One region of the Rhodococcus triatomae genome, then DNA from elsewhere that is predicted to be linked to it. Evidence: riboswitches for the same ligand, from Rfam matches in the RefSeq annotation. Region 1 holds a riboswitch; each other region holds the start of a gene.
What was found. Region 1 has a riboswitch for thiamine pyrophosphate ahead of G4H71_RS02780 (TenA family protein). Riboswitches for the same ligand answer to the same signal wherever they lie in the genome.
Positions count from the first base shown of each region.

Region 2: it holds a riboswitch for thiamine pyrophosphate, as region 1 does, so the genes downstream of both, G4H71_RS06310 (3-oxoacyl-ACP reductase) here and G4H71_RS02780 (TenA family protein) in region 1, are expected to answer to the same signal.
Region 3: it holds a riboswitch for thiamine pyrophosphate, as region 1 does, so the genes downstream of both, thiD (bifunctional hydroxymethylpyrimidine kinase/phosphomethylpyrimidine kinase) here and G4H71_RS02780 (TenA family protein) in region 1, are expected to answer to the same signal.
Region 4: it holds a riboswitch for thiamine pyrophosphate, as region 1 does, so the genes downstream of both, thiO (glycine oxidase ThiO) here and G4H71_RS02780 (TenA family protein) in region 1, are expected to answer to the same signal.

Region 1 is NZ_CP048814.1:594,462-598,508, forward strand. It holds gene G4H71_RS02775 (carboxylesterase/lipase family protein) at 1-1,239, opposite strand, end outside; TPP riboswitch at 1,304-1,399, shown strand; gene G4H71_RS02780 (TenA family protein) at 1,393-2,139, shown strand; gene G4H71_RS02785 (ABC transporter substrate-binding protein) at 2,136-3,167, shown strand; gene G4H71_RS02790 (ABC transporter permease) at 3,151-3,987, shown strand; gene G4H71_RS02795 (ABC transporter ATP-binding protein) at 3,980-4,047, shown strand, end outside.
Region 2 is NZ_CP048814.1:1,341,715-1,345,761, forward strand. It holds gene G4H71_RS06305 (LLM class flavin-dependent oxidoreductase) at 1-1,194, opposite strand, end outside; gene G4H71_RS06310 (3-oxoacyl-ACP reductase) at 1,196-1,960, opposite strand; TPP riboswitch at 2,023-2,118, opposite strand; gene G4H71_RS06315 (oxidoreductase) at 2,149-3,027, opposite strand; gene G4H71_RS06320 (alpha/beta hydrolase) at 3,068-4,047, opposite strand, start outside.
Region 3 is NZ_CP048814.1:3,108,479-3,112,525, forward strand. It holds gene G4H71_RS14695 (M20/M25/M40 family metallo-hydrolase) at 1-249, shown strand, start outside; gene G4H71_RS14700 (adenylate/guanylate cyclase domain-containing protein) at 281-1,162, shown strand; gene thiD (bifunctional hydroxymethylpyrimidine kinase/phosphomethylpyrimidine kinase) at 1,175-2,020, opposite strand; TPP riboswitch at 2,066-2,173, opposite strand; gene G4H71_RS14710 (GNAT family N-acetyltransferase) at 2,324-2,662, shown strand; gene G4H71_RS14715 (GNAT family N-acetyltransferase) at 2,718-3,086, shown strand; gene G4H71_RS14720 (NfeD family protein) at 3,199-3,711, shown strand; gene G4H71_RS14725 (flotillin family protein) at 3,727-4,047, shown strand, end outside.
Region 4 is NZ_CP048814.1:3,100,995-3,105,041, reverse strand. It holds gene G4H71_RS14680 (thiazole synthase) at 1-747, opposite strand, end outside; gene thiS (sulfur carrier protein ThiS) at 740-964, opposite strand; gene thiO (glycine oxidase ThiO) at 1,007-2,065, opposite strand; TPP riboswitch at 2,064-2,175, opposite strand; gene thiE (thiamine phosphate synthase) at 2,200-2,898, shown strand; gene G4H71_RS14660 (NUDIX hydrolase) at 2,968-3,681, opposite strand; gene G4H71_RS14655 (GlnX family signal transduction membrane protein) at 3,902-4,047, shown strand, end outside.

The DNA of each region.
Region 1 (4,047 bases):
CAGCACCGGCGTCGCGTGGTCGAAGCGATACATCCAGGTCGGTGAGTGGCGGCTGTGCGCGTCGGCCACCCACAGCGCCGGCATCCGGAACGCCGCATCCCGCGACACCGCGAGCGCACCGCTCGACTTCTCCCGGTCCGGGTATGCGGCGATGATCTCGGCCAGGCGCTCGTGCGGGAGTTCCGGATGATCGGCGGCGAGCGCCTCGAGCATCGCCTGCACCGAATCGCTCGTCACCGGAAGCAGCGGTGACTTCATGAACTTGAAGATCGACGCCTCGTCCTTGTTCGTCCCGATGATCAGCGGAATCCGGTGCGAATACCCCTTCTGGAAAGCCGCGACCGGATACCGCGGGAGGAACTCACGATCGACGACGGGAGCCATGGCCAGCGTGCCGGGGATGCGGGTGGGCACCTCGTCGACCAGCGTGTCGCTGGCGGCGACGATCTCCTCCACCGGCAGCTCACGGACCGTCGCGATCTCGTCGGGAGTCAAGTGCAGGATGTCCAGGAACCGGCCGGCCACGGTCGCTGCCCGCTCCGCGCCGTACACCGAGGTGGCGGGCGGGCTCTGGGCGATCGCCCGGTGGAAGAGCCCGGCCGCCGACGGGCAGGTCATCAACGTGGTGATCGATCCCGCACCGGACGATTCTCCGAACAGGGTCACCGCGTCCGGATCTCCACCGAAGGCAGCGATGTTCTCGCGCACCCACTCGAGCGCCGCCACCTGATCGCGCAAGCCACAGTTGGCGTCGAACGTGCGCTCCTCGGTCGAGAAGGACGAGAGGTCGAGGAAGCCGAGCGCACCGACGCGATAGTTCATCGTCACGAGCACGACGTCACCGGTCTCGACGAGATGGCGCCCGTCGTAGATCGCCTGCGCCGACGAGCCGAGGCAGTACGCACCGCCGTGAATCCACACCATCACCGGCTCGAGTCCACCCGCCGCGGAAGGGGGCGCCCACACGTTCAGGGACAGGCAGTCCTCGTCCGTCTGCAGTTCGGGATCGATGGGGACCCCGGAGTTGTGCCCCTGCGGAGCGATGGGCCCGAAGGCGCCGCACTCACGCACCCCGTCCCACGGCTCCCGTGGCTGCGGTGCCCGGAACCGCCGGGGGCCCACCGGCGGCGCGGCGTACGGAATGCCCTTCCAAGCATAGGTGTCGCCGTCGACTCGGCCACGCACCGCACCCCGTGTCGTGTGCACCACGAGGGACACCGTTTCCGTCGTCTCTCCCACGTCCGGCCTCCTCACGCAGCGAGCCTGTCGCCAACGTACCAACCCGGCGGTGTTATCGTCGGCGTGTTCTGACACGGGGTGCTCCGCACGGGCGGGGCTGAGATCACACCCGGGAACCTGCTCAGGTAATGCTGACGAAGGGATGTCAAGGCGATGACTGCGCCGACTGGTGCCGCCGTGGCCGGAGGATCCTCCTCCGGTGCGGGGCACATCGACAACACCGAACGATTCACCGACCACCTGTGGCGGGAGACCGCCGCTCTCCGTGCGTCGATCGACGACATGGAGTTCCTGCGCCGACTGGGCGACGGCACGCTGCCGCTCGACGTCTTCCGCACCTACATGGAGCAGGATCTGCTCTACCTGACCGGCTATGCGAAGGCCCTGGCACTGGTCGCCGCCACATCTCCCGATCCTGTCGCGTCCGGGTTCTGGGCCGGGGCCGCAGCGAGCGCGACCTCGGTGGAGGCCTCGCTGCACCAGGATCTGCTCGGGAGCGACGCGCTCCCGCCCGCCGCAACGGAGCCGGAGCATTCTCGGGCCTGCCTCGGGTACGTCTCGTACCTGATCGCCACGGCCGCCACCGAGTCGTACGCCGTCGCGGCCGCCGCGGTGCTGCCGTGCTTCTGGATCTACGCCGACGTCGGCCGTCGGCTCGCGGCCGAGGCGGAGCAGGTACTCGCCCGCGACCCGCGACACCCCTACGCGCGCTGGGTGACGACCTACGACGACCCCGCGTTCCACGACGCGGTCTCGACCGCCAGGTCGCTGGTGGACGACGCCGCCGCAGTTGCCACCGACGCCGAGAGAGCCGCGATGACCGCGGCGTTCACGACGGCGAGTCGGTACGAGTTCCTCTTCTGGGACACCGCCCTGCACCCGCAGCCGTGGCCGGCATGAGCGGGGCAGGCGCCGTCACGGCGCGACACCGGCGGCGTCTCGTGGCGTTGATCGCACTCGTCTCGGCGGCACTGACCGCCGTCACCGGTTGCGCCGCGTCCGGCTCGGAAAACACCGTCCGCTTCGCCCTGGACTGGACCCCGAACACGAACCACACCGGCCTCTACGTGGCCATCGCCGAGGGCTACTTCGCGGATGCCGGGATCGACGTGGAGATCCTGCCGTACAACGACACCGCCCCGGACACGCTCGTCGATTCCGGCAACGCCGAATTCGGCGTCAGCTTCCACGGATCGTCGACCTTCGCCAAGGCGGCAGGGGCGAACACCGTCTCCGTGCTCGCGCCGCTGCAGCGGTGGGCGACGGCGATCGGGGTACGCGCCGACTCGGACGTCACGCGGCCGAGCGAACTCGACGGCACGACGTACGCCGGATTCGGGAATCCGGACGGCGAAGCGGTGCTCCGCCAGGTGATCCGCAACGACGGTGGTGCCGGCGAGTTCGAGACGGTGACCCTGGGTACCTCCGCGTACGAGGCGGTGTACTCCGGAACGGCCGACTTCACCGTGTCGTTCTTCGCCTGGGAGGGAATCGAAGCCGAGCATCGAGGCACCCCGATGCGCTACTTCGAGTACACCGACTACGGGTTCCCCGAATCCTATGCGATTCTGATCGACGCGAACCGCGACTGGCTGGACGAGAACCCCGACCGGGCAAGGTCTTTCGTCCAGGCACTACAACGTGGCTACGAGTACGCGGCGGACCACCCGGACGAGGCGGCGCAGATCCTCGTCGATTCCGCGCCCGGCGCGTTCCCCGACGAGGAACTCGTCCGGGAGAGTCAGCGGATGCTCGCCGAGAGGTACATGCGAGACGCGAACGGCGCGGTGGGCGGTCAGACGCTGGAGCAGTGGCGCGGCTTCTCGAAGTTCCTCTACGACTCCGGCCTGCTGACCGGCCCGGACGGCAACGCGCTGACCGAGGAACCGGATTGGTCGACGTACTTCACCGATGAGTACCTCCACTGACACGACGCCGGATTCCGGCCGCGCCGCCGAGCGGGAGACCGGCTCGGCGGCGGTCGGGCTGATCCGGCGGGTCCTGCCCGCGACGGTGGTCGTCGCCGTGCTGCTCGGAGTCTGGCAGCTCTACGTGACGGTGAGCGGCATCCGCCCCCAGGTTCTTCCTTCACCCCTCCGCGTCGTCCGTCAGGGGTGGCAGGCGCGTGAGGTGATCGCCGGACACGCCGCGGCGACACTGCAGGTGACGGTGGCGGGCTTCGCCGTCTCGCTCGTCTGCGCCTGGCTCCTGGCGATCGCGGTCGACTTCTCTCCGTGGCTGCGCCGGGCGTTCGTCCCACTGTTCGTGGTGTCCCAGACACTCCCGATCATCGCGATCGCCCCACTGATGATCATCTGGTTCGGCTTCGGTCTCCTGCCGAAGATCCTGGTGATCGCGCTCGTGACGTTCTTCCCGATGACGGTCGGCCTGATCGAGGGGTTCGCCTCCGCCCCACGGGAAGCGGGTGCCCTGCTGCGCAGCATGGGCGCGTCGCGATGGCAGGAGTTCCGGTACGTCCGCTTGCCGTCGGCAATGCCGCGGTTCTTCACGTCGCTGCGCATCGGCATCACCTACGCGGTCGTCGGGGCGGTGTTCGCCGAGTACGTCGGCGCCACTTCGGGACTCGGCATCTACATGGCCACGCAGAAGAACTCCTTCCGTACCGACCTGGTGCTGGCGGCTGTGGTGGTCACGGCAGTCGTGTCGGTGACGCTGTACCTGGCCACCTTCGCCGTCGAACGCCTCGTCACGCCGTGGGTTCGGGAACAGAGGTATCGCAATGACTGACACCGGAACACACCCCGGTCCCGTGACTGCCGCACGTCCTGGCGCACTGCCCGTCGAGGT
Region 2 (4,047 bases), 750 kb from region 1:
GACGAAGTCCTCCAGATGGTCCGGGTACCGCGGAGGCATGAGGTTGAACCCGTCCGCCGCACCGCTGCGGAACCAGTCCTCGATCTCGTCGGCGATCGACTCGGGCGTCCCGATCATGGTGGCGTGGCCGCCACCGGCCGCGAGCGTTCCCAACAGCTCCCGCACCGTCGGGCGGTCCTTCTCGACGATCGTGAGGATCGTCTGGTACCTGCCCTGGGGACCGGTGAACTCCGACAGCGGCGGGAGTGGAGGAACCGGGGCATCGAGATCCCACGCATGTGCATCCTGCTGCACGAACAGCGACAGCTGATCCAGCGACTGGGCCGTCGGCAGCAACGCGTCGAGTTCGGCCTTCTTCGCCCGCGCCTCCTCGACCGTCGAACCCACGTACGTCACCAGGCCAGGCATCACCGTCACCGCATCCGGATCACGCCCGGCGTCGCGCACCCGTCGCCTCACGTCGCGGCGGTACCCGATTGCCGAATCCTTGTCGTAGGCCACCGAATAGATGCCCTCGGCGCAGCGTGCGGCGAGATCCCGTCCCGGACCCGACGCCCCTGCCTGGAACAGCACCGGCCGCCCCTGCGGTGAGCGCGGGACGGTGAGGGGCCCGTCGACCCGGAAGTGCGCGCCCCGGTGATCGATCGACCGCACCTGGTCCGGATCCGCGAACCGTCCGTTCCGATCGAACTCGAGTGCCTGTTCTCCCCACGAATCCCACAGGGCCAGAGCGACATCGACGAACTCTCCGGCCCGTGCGTAGCGATCCTCGTGGGCAGGCATGGACTCGAGGCCGTAGTTGCGGGCCTCCGCATCGAACATCGACGTCACGACGTTCCACCCGATCCTGCCGCCGCTGATGTGATCGAGCGAGGCCAGCATCCGCGCGGCCGGGAAGGGTTGGGAGAACGTCGTCGAGACGGTGGTGACCAGCCCGACCCGCTCGGTCGCGCGGGCCATCGCCGACAGCGCGGTCAACGGTTCGAGAAACCACCAGGCACCGGCGGCAGGATCGCGCACCGCGTGGCCGTCCGCGAAGAACACCGCGTCGAGCAGGCCCCGCTCCGCGGTCCGGGCCAGTTCCTCGTAGTAGCCGATGTCGCCGAGTCGTTCGGCCGGCGAGTCCGGGTGCCGCCACGCTGCCCCGTGGTGCCCGCATCCCCACAGGAACGCGTTGAAGTGCAACTGCCGCATCTCAGTCCTTCACCAGGCCGCCGTCGACGACCAGGTTCTGGCCGGTCACCGCGCGCGACCACGGCGCGGCGAAGAACAGCACCGCGTCCGCGAACTCGTCGGGTGTGGTGACACTGCGCAGCGGGGTGCTCGTCGCGATGAGGTCGAACACCTCCTCCGGCGTGGCGGCGCTGGCATCGGTCGTGCGCAGCAGCCCCCCGGAGACCATGTTGACGGTGATCCCGTCCGGCCCGAGTTCGCTCGAGAGCGTGCGGGTCAACGACAGCGCCGCCGCCTTCGCGGCCGTGTAGTCGTGGTACGGCACGACGGGATTCTGGAACAGATTGGTACCGACGTTGACGATCCGCCCGAAGCCGGCGGACCGCATGCCCGGCAGCGCCGCCTGCGTCGTGTGGAGCATGCCCTGGACGCTGCCGCGCAGTTGCGCCTCGAACGCGTTCCACCCGATGCTGTCGGCCTTCTCCCTGGCATCACCGTTGAACGAGAACTCCGGCAGCGCGTTGTTGACCACGGTGGTGACGGCGCCACCGAACCGCTCCTGCCCCGCGGCCACCAGTGCGGACACCGACTCGGCGTCCGTCACGTCCCCCTGCACCGCGACGACGCGGTCGGTACCGATCTCCGCGACCAACCGTGCCGCCGCGTCCTCACTGCGATACCAGTTCACCACCACCCGGGCACCCTCGCGGGCGAAGGCCCGGGTGATCGCGGCGCCGAGGCCTCGGGCCCCACCGGTGACCAGCACGATTTGTTCGTCGATACGCATCTCTCGCCTCTTTCACAAGGGCGAAGGAACATCGGCACCCACGAACTCCGCTACCGGAAATCGCCCGCACCACGCGACATCCCTTCGCCGGAATTACCCGGTTCAGGTTCGACGGGTGTGTTCTCAGCCGCCTGGTGGCAGCACCCCGTGTCACTTTCGGCGCCCAGTGTAGGCGCACCGGTTCGCGTTCAGTCGAAGGGGAACGCCACCCCGGTGAACTGCTGCGACAACGTCCACAACCCCGCGGCCTTCGCGACGTCGTGCGACTTCTTGTTGGAGGAGACGACGTGCGGGTAGCCGCGTTGCTCCATGAATCCATCCGGTCCGAGATAGGTACCGCCCGCGACGCTCGGCACCGTCGCCGCATACAGCAACGGCAGCGCACCCATCTCGGCGGACTGGGCCAGGAAACGGTTGCCGAGTGCCATCACCCGGTCCTGGATCGACTCGGTGTGCGCCTGGAGGTTGGTCGAGGCGTACCCGGGGTGCGAGGCCACCGACTTCACCGAGGAACCCGAGGCGGTCAGACGACGCTGCAACTCGTAGGCGAAGAGCAGATTGGCGAGCTTGGACTGCCCGTAGGCGGCCCACCGCGAGTACCGCCGGCGAGTCCAGTTGAGGTCGTCGAGATCGACGCTGCCGATCTGATGCAGTCCACTCGACATCGTCACGACCCGATCGGTCACCTTGTCGATCAGGTGGCCGGTGAGCGCGAAATGGCCGAGATGGTTGGTGCCGATCTGCATCTCGAAACCGTCGACCGTGCGCCGCAGCGGCAGCGCCATCACGCCGGCGTTGTTCACCAGCACGTCGACCTCGTCGATTCCGTCGGCGAACTCCCGGATCGACGCCAGGTCCGCGAGGTCGAGCTTGCGGACCTCCGCGTTGTCACCGATCGAGCGCGCGACCCTCTCCCCCTTCTCGGTGTCCCGGCAGGCGAGCACGACGTGCGCGCCCGCCTTCCCGAGAGCGCGGGCGGCGACCTCGCCGAGCCCACTGTTGGCGCCGGTGACCACGAAGGTCCGGCCCTGCTGATCGTCGATGTCCGCGGCTGTCCACTGGGTCATGCGCCCCAGCGTACGGACGTCTTCCCGGATGCGGCAGGGCTCAGGCGCCGATCGAGGCCTTCAGCATCGGCAACATCCTCCACAGCTGGTCCTGCCAGTACGGCCAGCTGTGCGTGCCCACCGGCGGGTAGTCGTAGTGGGCGCCGATACCCATGATCGCGAGCTGGACCTCGAACGAGCGGGTGTTGGCCAGCGACAACGCTTCCAAGCCCATTCCGGTGGCGGTGTTGAAGTAGTCGATCGGGGTGACCGGCTGGTTGTGCGGGCCCGGCAGACCGCTGCCCGCGGAGATCCACATCGGCAGACCGCGCAACCGCTCGGCCTGGACCAGCGGGTCGTGGCGCAGCCACGCCGGATCCCACGGCGGTCCCCACATCGCGTCGGCGTTGAAACGTCCGGCGTCGAGCATCGCGATGCGGATCGCCTCCCGCATACCCGGCGCCGAGAGGTTGAGGTATCCCGACATCGCCCCGGCGAAGCGGAACTTGTCCCGGTGGTGCGCCGCCAGGATCAACGCCGCGTTACCGCCCATCGACAGGCCGACCACGGCGTTGCTGCTGCGGTCGATCCCGTACCGGGCAGCCAGATGATTCGGCAGGTTCTGGGTGAGGAACGACTCCCACTTGTACGTGTACGGCTGGTTGGTGAAGTTGTTGGGTGCGTACCAGTCGGCATAGAAGCTGGACTCGCCGCCGACCGGCATGATCACGTTGACTCCGTGGTCGGAGAGCCACGCGGCGTTGGTCTCGTGCTCCCAACCGCTGACGTCGTTGGTGGCGCGAAGTCCGTCGAGCAGGTAGACGGCCTTGTTGCTGCCGTTGTTCGCCAGCCACATCCGCACCTTGATGTGCCCGACACCGCCGGGCGCGGGCACCCAGTCCTCACGGAAACGGTCGTACGGGTGAGCCGCGGCCGTGGCGGTACCTGCGAGCATCAACGCAGCCGGCGCGATCAGCACCGCGACGAGTAGCTGCACGAGTACGCGGAGCCGCGCACTCCCACGCTTCTTCGCAACTGTGC
Region 3 (4,047 bases), 2.3 Mb from region 1:
GGCGTGTTCAGCGGCGCGGACGACGTCAAGACGCCCGCGCAAGCAGAGAAGTGGGGTGGCGAGGCGGAGGTGAACTTCGACCGCAACTACCACACCCCGGACGACACGCTCGCGAACGTGGACCGCACCGCGCTCGCCCAGCACGCCGCCGCGGTCGGGTTCGCGGTGGGGACGTACGCGTCGACACTGGACGGGCCGAACGGGGTGCCCACGGGCGAGGCCCGCACGCAGGCCCGCGCGGGCGAGTAGCCGAAGGTGGATGTGACGCTCGGTTACGCTCATGGATGTGAGTGACCAGGACGGCCCGGAAGCGGACACCTCGGGCCGCGAGTTCGACGGTGCGGACGGTGCCGAGTCCGCGGCGGAGGTGCGTGCCGCCGCGAAGGCACTGGAACGCATCGGCGAGGTCAATCGCCACCCGTCCCTGGTCTCCGGGTTGCGCAAGCTGCGGCACACGCTGCCGGGTGACCCGTCCTTCGGCGATCCGCTGTCCACGGCGGGCCCGGGCAGCGCGCGAGCGCTCGCGCGCGTGGCGGATCGGTTCCTCGACGATCAGCCGGGAGCGTCCCGCGAGGTGAGCCTGGGCGCGTTGCAGGTGTGGCAGGCGGTGCTCGAGCGGGTCGGGCGGGGCCGGGGGACCAGTGACGTCACCATCGTGTTCACCGACCTGGTCGGCTTCTCCACCTGGTCCCTTCCCGCGGGTGATGCGGCGACGCTCGCACTGCTCAAGGACGTGGCCCGGGCCGTCGAAACCCCGTTCCGGGCTCGCGGGGGTCACGTCGTCAAACGCCTCGGTGACGGGGTCATGGCAGTGTTCCCGAGCCCCGATCGCGCGCTCGAGGCGGTCTTCGAGGCCCGCGACGCACTCGCCGACGTCGAGGTGGACGGTTACTGCCCGAGGATGCGGGTCGGCATACACACCGGGGTGCCGCGCAAGGTCGGTGCCGACTGGATCGGCGTCGACGTCACCATCGCGGCACGGATGATGGAACTCGGCGCCGACGGTAACGTCGTCGCGTCGGCGTCCGCGCTCGACGGCCTGTACGAGGGAACCCTCGAGCGACTCGGTCTGGTCGCCCGCCCGTGGCGCAGACCCCTGTTCGGGTCACCTCCCAACGGGGTCCCCCCGGAGCTGGGGATCTGGCGCGTGCGTCGCGCCTGATCGATTCGTCGGTCAGCTCACCCGGAGCCGCCACAGCGGCGACACCGGGCCGTGACCGGCCCCGAGGTCGTACGCCGCTTCGAGGCAGCGGGTCACCCACTCCTTGGCGAACTCGAACGCGTCCGGCACCGAGTACCCGTGTGCCAGAGCACACGCGACGGCTGCGGCCAGGGTGTCGCCGCCACCGTGGTCGTTGCCCGTGTCGATCCGTGGGGCGGTGAACTCGAGGAACCGGTCCCCGTCGAAGAGCAGGTCGGTACTCACCGAGGACGAACGCAGGTGGCCGCCCTTGACCACGGACCACCGTGCACCCAGCGCGTGGAGGGATTCGGCCGCCCGGCGGGCGGTGGCGTCGTCGACGACGTCGATGCCGGTGATCAGCCGAACCTCGTCCAGGTTCGGGGTGACGACGGTGGCGACGGGAATGAGCGTGTTCCGCACCGCGTCGAGCGCTTCCTCGTGCAGGAGCGGATCGCCGTGCATGGACGCACACACCGGGTCGACGACGAGCGGCACGGGCTGATCGCGCCCGATCCCCACCTCGGTGCACACCGCCGCGACGGCCTCGATGATCGCGGTGGAGGCGAGCATGCCGGTCTTGGCGGCCGTGACGCCGATGTCGCCGACGACGGATCGCACCTGGTCGGCGACGATCTGCGGCGGGATCTCGTGGAATCCGCTGACACCGACCGAGTTCTGCACGGTGACGGCCGCGACCGCCACACAGGCGTGGACGCCGCACATCGCCATCGTCCGGCTGTCGGCCTGGATCCCGGCGCCGCCGCCGGAGTCGGTGCCGGCAATGGTGAGTGCGCGTACGGGAGTCTGCCCGGAGGGGGCCAGGGGAAGCAGGGTCACGGATTCGGACCCTACCGGCGACGGCCGGTCGGATCGGGGTGCGGCGGTGTCCATCAACTCTCTCCCTACGCCGGCATTACCCGGACAGGTTCTACGGTCGACGGCCCCAGCCGTCCTCTCAGCCCGCTGGTGCGAGCACCCGTGTGTGGTTCTGCATCGTTCGGTTCTGTGAACAGTAGCGGAAGTTTTCTTCACGGTGATCTGAGCGAACGACGCGTGACACGTGCGCCGGGTAGACAGGGGAGGTGCCGTGAATCGGGTTCGACGACGTGGCCGGGCCCGCACCCCGTTCGGGAGGCTCCAGTGACAGGTACCGCATTCGCAGAGGTGACCGACAACGCCGACCACGATCGATTCGAATGGTGGCGAGGTGGCGAGCTCGTGGGGATCCTCGGCTACTTCGAGAACGAGGACATCGAATCCGAGGAGGGGGTGGTCCCGGACTGGGACCGGGTCACCGTCTCGTTCCTGCACACGATCGTCGCGGACGAGTACTGCGGCCTGGGATTCGAGCCGGTCCTCGTGGCGGCGGCGCTCGAGCGGGCACGCAGCTACCGCTGGCTGGTGCGACCGGTGTGCACCCATGTCCGGCGCTACCTCGCCGAGCACGCCGAGTTCGGTGACGTGTCCACGGCGGCGTAGCGCAGGGCATCTTCCATTCCCTTTCGCATCCCGAGGATTCGTGGATACTGGTGACATGAGTGATTCGGATCACACACGAGTCGATGAACGGCCGGTCGGTGCCGCCCCGACCGCGGAGCTGTCCGTGCGCAACGATCCCGACCATGATCGGTTCGACCTGTGGCTCGGCGGCGAACTCGTGGGCATCCTCGGCTACCGCGACGAGGCCGCCATGCCCGGAGCTGTCGCGGCACCGGGCACCGTCCTCGCGCTGATGCACACCGTCGTCAAGGAGGAGTTCGGCGGCCGTGGATTCGCCGCCGTGCTCGTCGCGCAGGCCCTCGACGACATCCGTGACCGTGGCCTCCTGATCCGGCCCGTGTGTACGTACGTGCAGCGCTTCCTGTCGCTCCGTCCGGAGTACGGCGACCTCGTCGACGGATGACGCGCGCCTAGTTCGCATAGTTAATGTGCAGCAAACGTCCGGTCCGACGCGGACGGTGCTAAGGTTCCCCAGGAACCCCGGCGTGGGGCCGGGGTGATCGTGTGGGGGCTGCATGGATATCGCGTTCGTCATCTGTCTGGTAGTCGGCATGGTCGCCCTGCTCGGGGCGTTCCTCGTCGGTGAGCTGGCGGATCTCGGTGCCGACGTCGACGGCCTCCCCTTCCTGAGTCTCACGGTCGTCGCGACCGGGCTCTTCGGCTTCGGTGCCGGCGGCGTCGCCGGAACCTGGGCCGGACTGGGAACGGTTGCCGCCACGCTGCTGGCCGTCGGGCTGGCGATCGTTCTCGTCGTCGGCACCCGCGGGCTCTTGTTGCCGTATCTACTTCGGCAGCAGGCGAACTCGCACATCGGTCGTACCTCCTACATCGGGTCGATCGGTACCGTGACCCTCGCCGTCGAGCCGGGTGGCTGGGGCGAGGTGTCGTTCGTCGATCCCGAAGGAAACCGGGTGCTGGGCCGGGCCGTCAGTGACGAACCGGTTGCACTCACACCCGCCACCACCGTCTACATCGCCGATGTGGACGATCAGTATCTCCACGTCGTCGCAATCGACGACGCCAACTGAGGGAGAACTCTCCAGATGATGGCCGTACTCATCGCGGTCGTGATCGCCATTGTCGTCTTCGTGGCGCTGCCGGCGATCTACGTGAAGAACTACATCAAGGTCCCACCCAACGAGGTGGCCGTGTTCACCGGTCGCGGCAAACCCAAGGTGGTGCGCGGTGGTGCCCGGTTCAAGATCCCCGGTATCGAACGCGTCGACATCATGTCGCTCGAGCCGTTCAACGTGAGCATCAACCTCAAGAACGCCCTCTCCAACGACGGCGTCCCGGTCAATGTCGAGGCCGTCGGACTGGTACGGATCGGCTCCGCCGACGAGGCCGTCCAGACCGCGGTCCAG
Region 4 (4,047 bases), 2.3 Mb from region 1:
GGGGATCCGGCCTGCGCGCCGGGCCTGGTAGCCCGCGATCACCGCGTGCCGCATCGCGGCGGCCATGAGCGCCGGGTTCCTGGCGCGGGTGACCGCGGTGGCCAGCAGCACCGCGTCGCAACCGAGTTCCATCGCGAGGGTGGCATCGCTCGCGGTACCGATGCCGGCGTCGAGGATCACCGGGACGGACGCCCCTTCCACGATCATCTCGATGTTGTGCGGGTTGGCGATCCCGAGCCCGGTACCGATCGGTGAGCCGAGCGGCATGACGGCGACGCAGCCGACGTCCTCGAGCCTCCGGGCGAGGACCGGATCGTCCGTCGTGTACGGCAGGACGACGAACCCGTCGTCGACGAGTTGTTCTGCTGCGGAGACGAGTTCGATCGCATCGGGCAACAGGGTGCGCTCGTCCGCGATGACCTCGAGCTTCACCCAATCGGTCTCGAGCGCTTCACGTGCGAGCTGGGCGGTGAGAACCGCCTCGGCGGCGCCGCGACAGCCCGCGGTGTTCGGCAGTGGCGCGATGTCCAGCCGGCGCAACAGGTCGAGGACGCCCGTCCCTCCGGCGGCGTCGACGCGACGCATCGCCACGGTGGTCAGTTCCGTCTCCGAGGCGACCAACGCCTCCTCGAGTACCGCGAGATTGGCCGCCCCGCCGGTGCCCGTGATGAGCCGCGAGCCGAACTCGCGACCGGCGATGACCAGCGGATCGGCTGCCGTGACATCGGCGAGAACCTGGTCAGCCACCCTGCACCGCCGTGAGGATCTCGATCTCCGAGCCGCGTCGCACCGGCTCGTCCCAGCGGGTACGCGGGAACACGGCGCCGTCAACGGCGACGGCGATGCCCTTCGTGGGCAACGACAGCTGTTCGAGCAGCTGCGACATCGTCACCGGGACGGGAAACTCGTGGTCCTCGCCGTTGACGGTGACTCCGATCGGGACCGCGGTCTGCGGTTCACTCATGACTGACCTCACTAGCTCGTCGATATTCGGACCGGGTGCTTCTCAGGATCCGGCGAATCGGCCCGGATCCGCCGCCCGGGTGTCCTCGAGATCCGATCCTTCCAGCAGCGCCACCACGGCATCCGCGGTGACCGGGGTGAGCAGGATGCCGTTGCGGCCGTGCCCGGTGGCCACGATCACCTTCTCCGACAGCCTGCCGATCAGGGGCAGGTTGTCCGGAGTCGCCGGCCGCAGGCCCGCAGTGGCCTCGTGCAGCTCGTACTCGCCGATCGCGGGCATGAGGGCCTCGGCGTCGGCGACGAGGTCCCGGATCCCGGCGACCGTGACCTGGGTGTCCGCGGCCTCGTACTGTGTGGCGCCGACGACGATGCCGTCCGCGCGCGGTACCAGGTAGGACGGCCGGCCGTGCACCGTGCCACGAATGGTGCGTCCGGGCGGCGGGGTGGCTCCCGGCCGCGTCCGCAACCTCAGGATCTCGCCCTTGACCGGGCGGACGGGCAGGCCCGGCCACAGTTTCGGCGACGACGTCCCGGCGGCGAGCACCACCTGATCCGCGTCGAGTGCTCCGAGATCGTGCACCGGCCCGTCGGCGAACTCGACACCGGCGGTGACGGCGGTACGGCGCAGTGCCTCGACGAGCAACCGGTTGTCGACGGCGCGCTCCGATTCGGCGAGCAGACCCAGGCGCACCGCGCGACCGAGGCTCGGCTCGAGCTCGCGTACCTCGGCCCGGTTCAGCACGCGCATTTCGCGTCCCTGCTCCCCCACCCACTCGGCAATCGTGCGCAGGTCCTCGGCATCGGCCGAGTCGAGGGCGACCGTGAGCGAGCTGGACGAGGTGAACAGCTCGAGGCCGGTCTCCGATTCGAGGGTGCCGCCGAAGTCGCTCCAGCGGTCCAGCGAGGCGACACCGAGAGCGAGGACGTCCTGCTCACCCGGCCAGCCTTCCGAGAGCGGCGCGAGCATGCCGCCGGCCACCCACGAGGCACCCGAGGCGAAATGGGGATCGTGCAGGCGGACCCGCCAGCCGCGGCGAGCAGCCTGCCAGGCGATCGCCGTTCCGATGACACCACCGCCGACGACGGCCACCGAACGGGACACGAGAACCACCTCCACTTCCTGCGCCGGCATGATCCGGGTCAGGTCAGACGGTCGGGCGCGGCGCGCGCCCCTCTCAGCCCCACGAACCCGGGACTCCCGTGTTGCACTTTCACCCTAGAGGCTACCGTCATGCCGTGACTTCGACGCATCACCGCAGCCTGGACGACCGTCGGCGCCGACTCGGGGCAGCCCGGCTGTACCTGTGCACCGACGCGCGCCGGGACACCGGGGACCTGGCCCAGTTCGCGGAGGCCGCTCTCTCCGGCGGCGTGGACATCATCCAACTCCGGGACAAGGGTTCGCGTGGCGAGCGGGAGCTGGGGCCGATGGAGGCCAAGGACGAGCTGATCGCACTGTCGATCCTGTCGGCGGCCGCCCGCAGGCACGGGGCGCTGCTGGCGGTCAACGACCGCGCCGACATGGCCCTGGCCGCCGGGGCCGACGTCCTGCATCTCGGCCAGGGAGACCTGCCGGTGCCGTATGCGCGCACCGTCCTCGGCCCGGACGTGCTCATCGGCCGTTCCACCCACAGCCGCGCCCAGGCCAGCCTGGCCGCCATCGAGGACGGCGTCGACTACTTCTGCACCGGGCCGGTGTGGGCCACCCCGACGAAACCCGGACGCACCGCCGCGGGCCTCGATCTGGTGAAGTCCACGGCCGACGCGGATCCGGCGCGTCCGTGGTTCGCGATCGGCGGCGTCGATCTCGACCGGCTGCCCGAGGTCCTCGACGCCGGCGCGACGCGCGTCGTCGTCGTCCGCGCGATCACCGAGGCGCGCGATCCGCAGGCCGCGGCGCGCACGTTCGCCGACGCCCTCCGCCCCCGTGGGTGAAAGGGCCATTCGACCGGTCTGACGAGGCGAAGGGCACCTTCACCCAGGGAGGGGCGGGAGTGGGTCAGCTCATCCGAGCGGTGGGGGCGTCAGCGTGACGACGGACGCCGGGAGTCGTTCGAGGAGCGCGCCGTCGGCGCTCAGCACCGCCGTCAGGGCTCCGTCCCGAGACGGGGTGACCGCGCCGAACGTCCCCTCCCCCAGCGCGCTGGAGCGGGCGATCTCCGAGATCCACCCGAACGCACCGTCCGGGAGTGCCACGATCCGCGGTACCCGGGCCGGGACGTCGGCGGCGATGCTGTCCCCGTCGACGAGCAACCGCACCGGCCGGGTCTGCAGCCGTAGCCAGCCGTCCGCGAATCCCGGGTGCAACGGCATGGCCGCGACCTCGGCCTCGCGGACCCACCGGAGCTCGGTGCTCTCTCCGTTGGGAACGGTGTCCAGGAGCGAGTAGGTCTCGGCGAGAACGGTGGTGTAACTCCATCCACCCGGCACCCGCATCGTCACCACCTCGGCGCGGACGTCGACGGACGCCGGATCGATTCCGGCCTCCTCGTGGGCTTCCCGGACCGCGGCGTGGGCGGTGCTCTCGTGGGAGTCGCGGGCACCGCCGGGCAGAGCCCACGTCCCACCCTGGTGGCTCCACGCCGCCCGATGCTGCAGCAGGACGGCAGGTGTCCCGTCGTCCAGTGGCGCCCGCAGGAGCAGTCCCGCGGCCCCGTGCCGGCCCCAGTGACGACGTCCGTCGGGGCTGGTTGCCCAGCCGTCACCGTCACCGCGCATCGACTACCCCTGTCCGGACCGAACGGTCGTGTCGGGATCGGACCCACCGCCCGAATCTCACCGCTCGGATCTCTCTCTCAGTCCTTGGTTCCCTCACACTAGCGTTTCCGGCGGAAATCTCGATCCGTCCGGACGGCGCAGGCAAGGCACGAATCGCCCGGCGCGACGGTTGCTGCTTGTATGTTGCTCACACACGGGATGAGAGCGAGGGTGGGACGTGGTGACGCGGGAGATACCGTCGACGCAGCCACACGGCGTGCGCGGTATCGACGCGTCCCGTTCCGCCGAGCCCGGCTCCAGCCCCTCCGATCCGGGTCGCCGGGCGGAGGTACGCGAGTTCGTGCGCTCCACCCCGGCCCGCCTCAC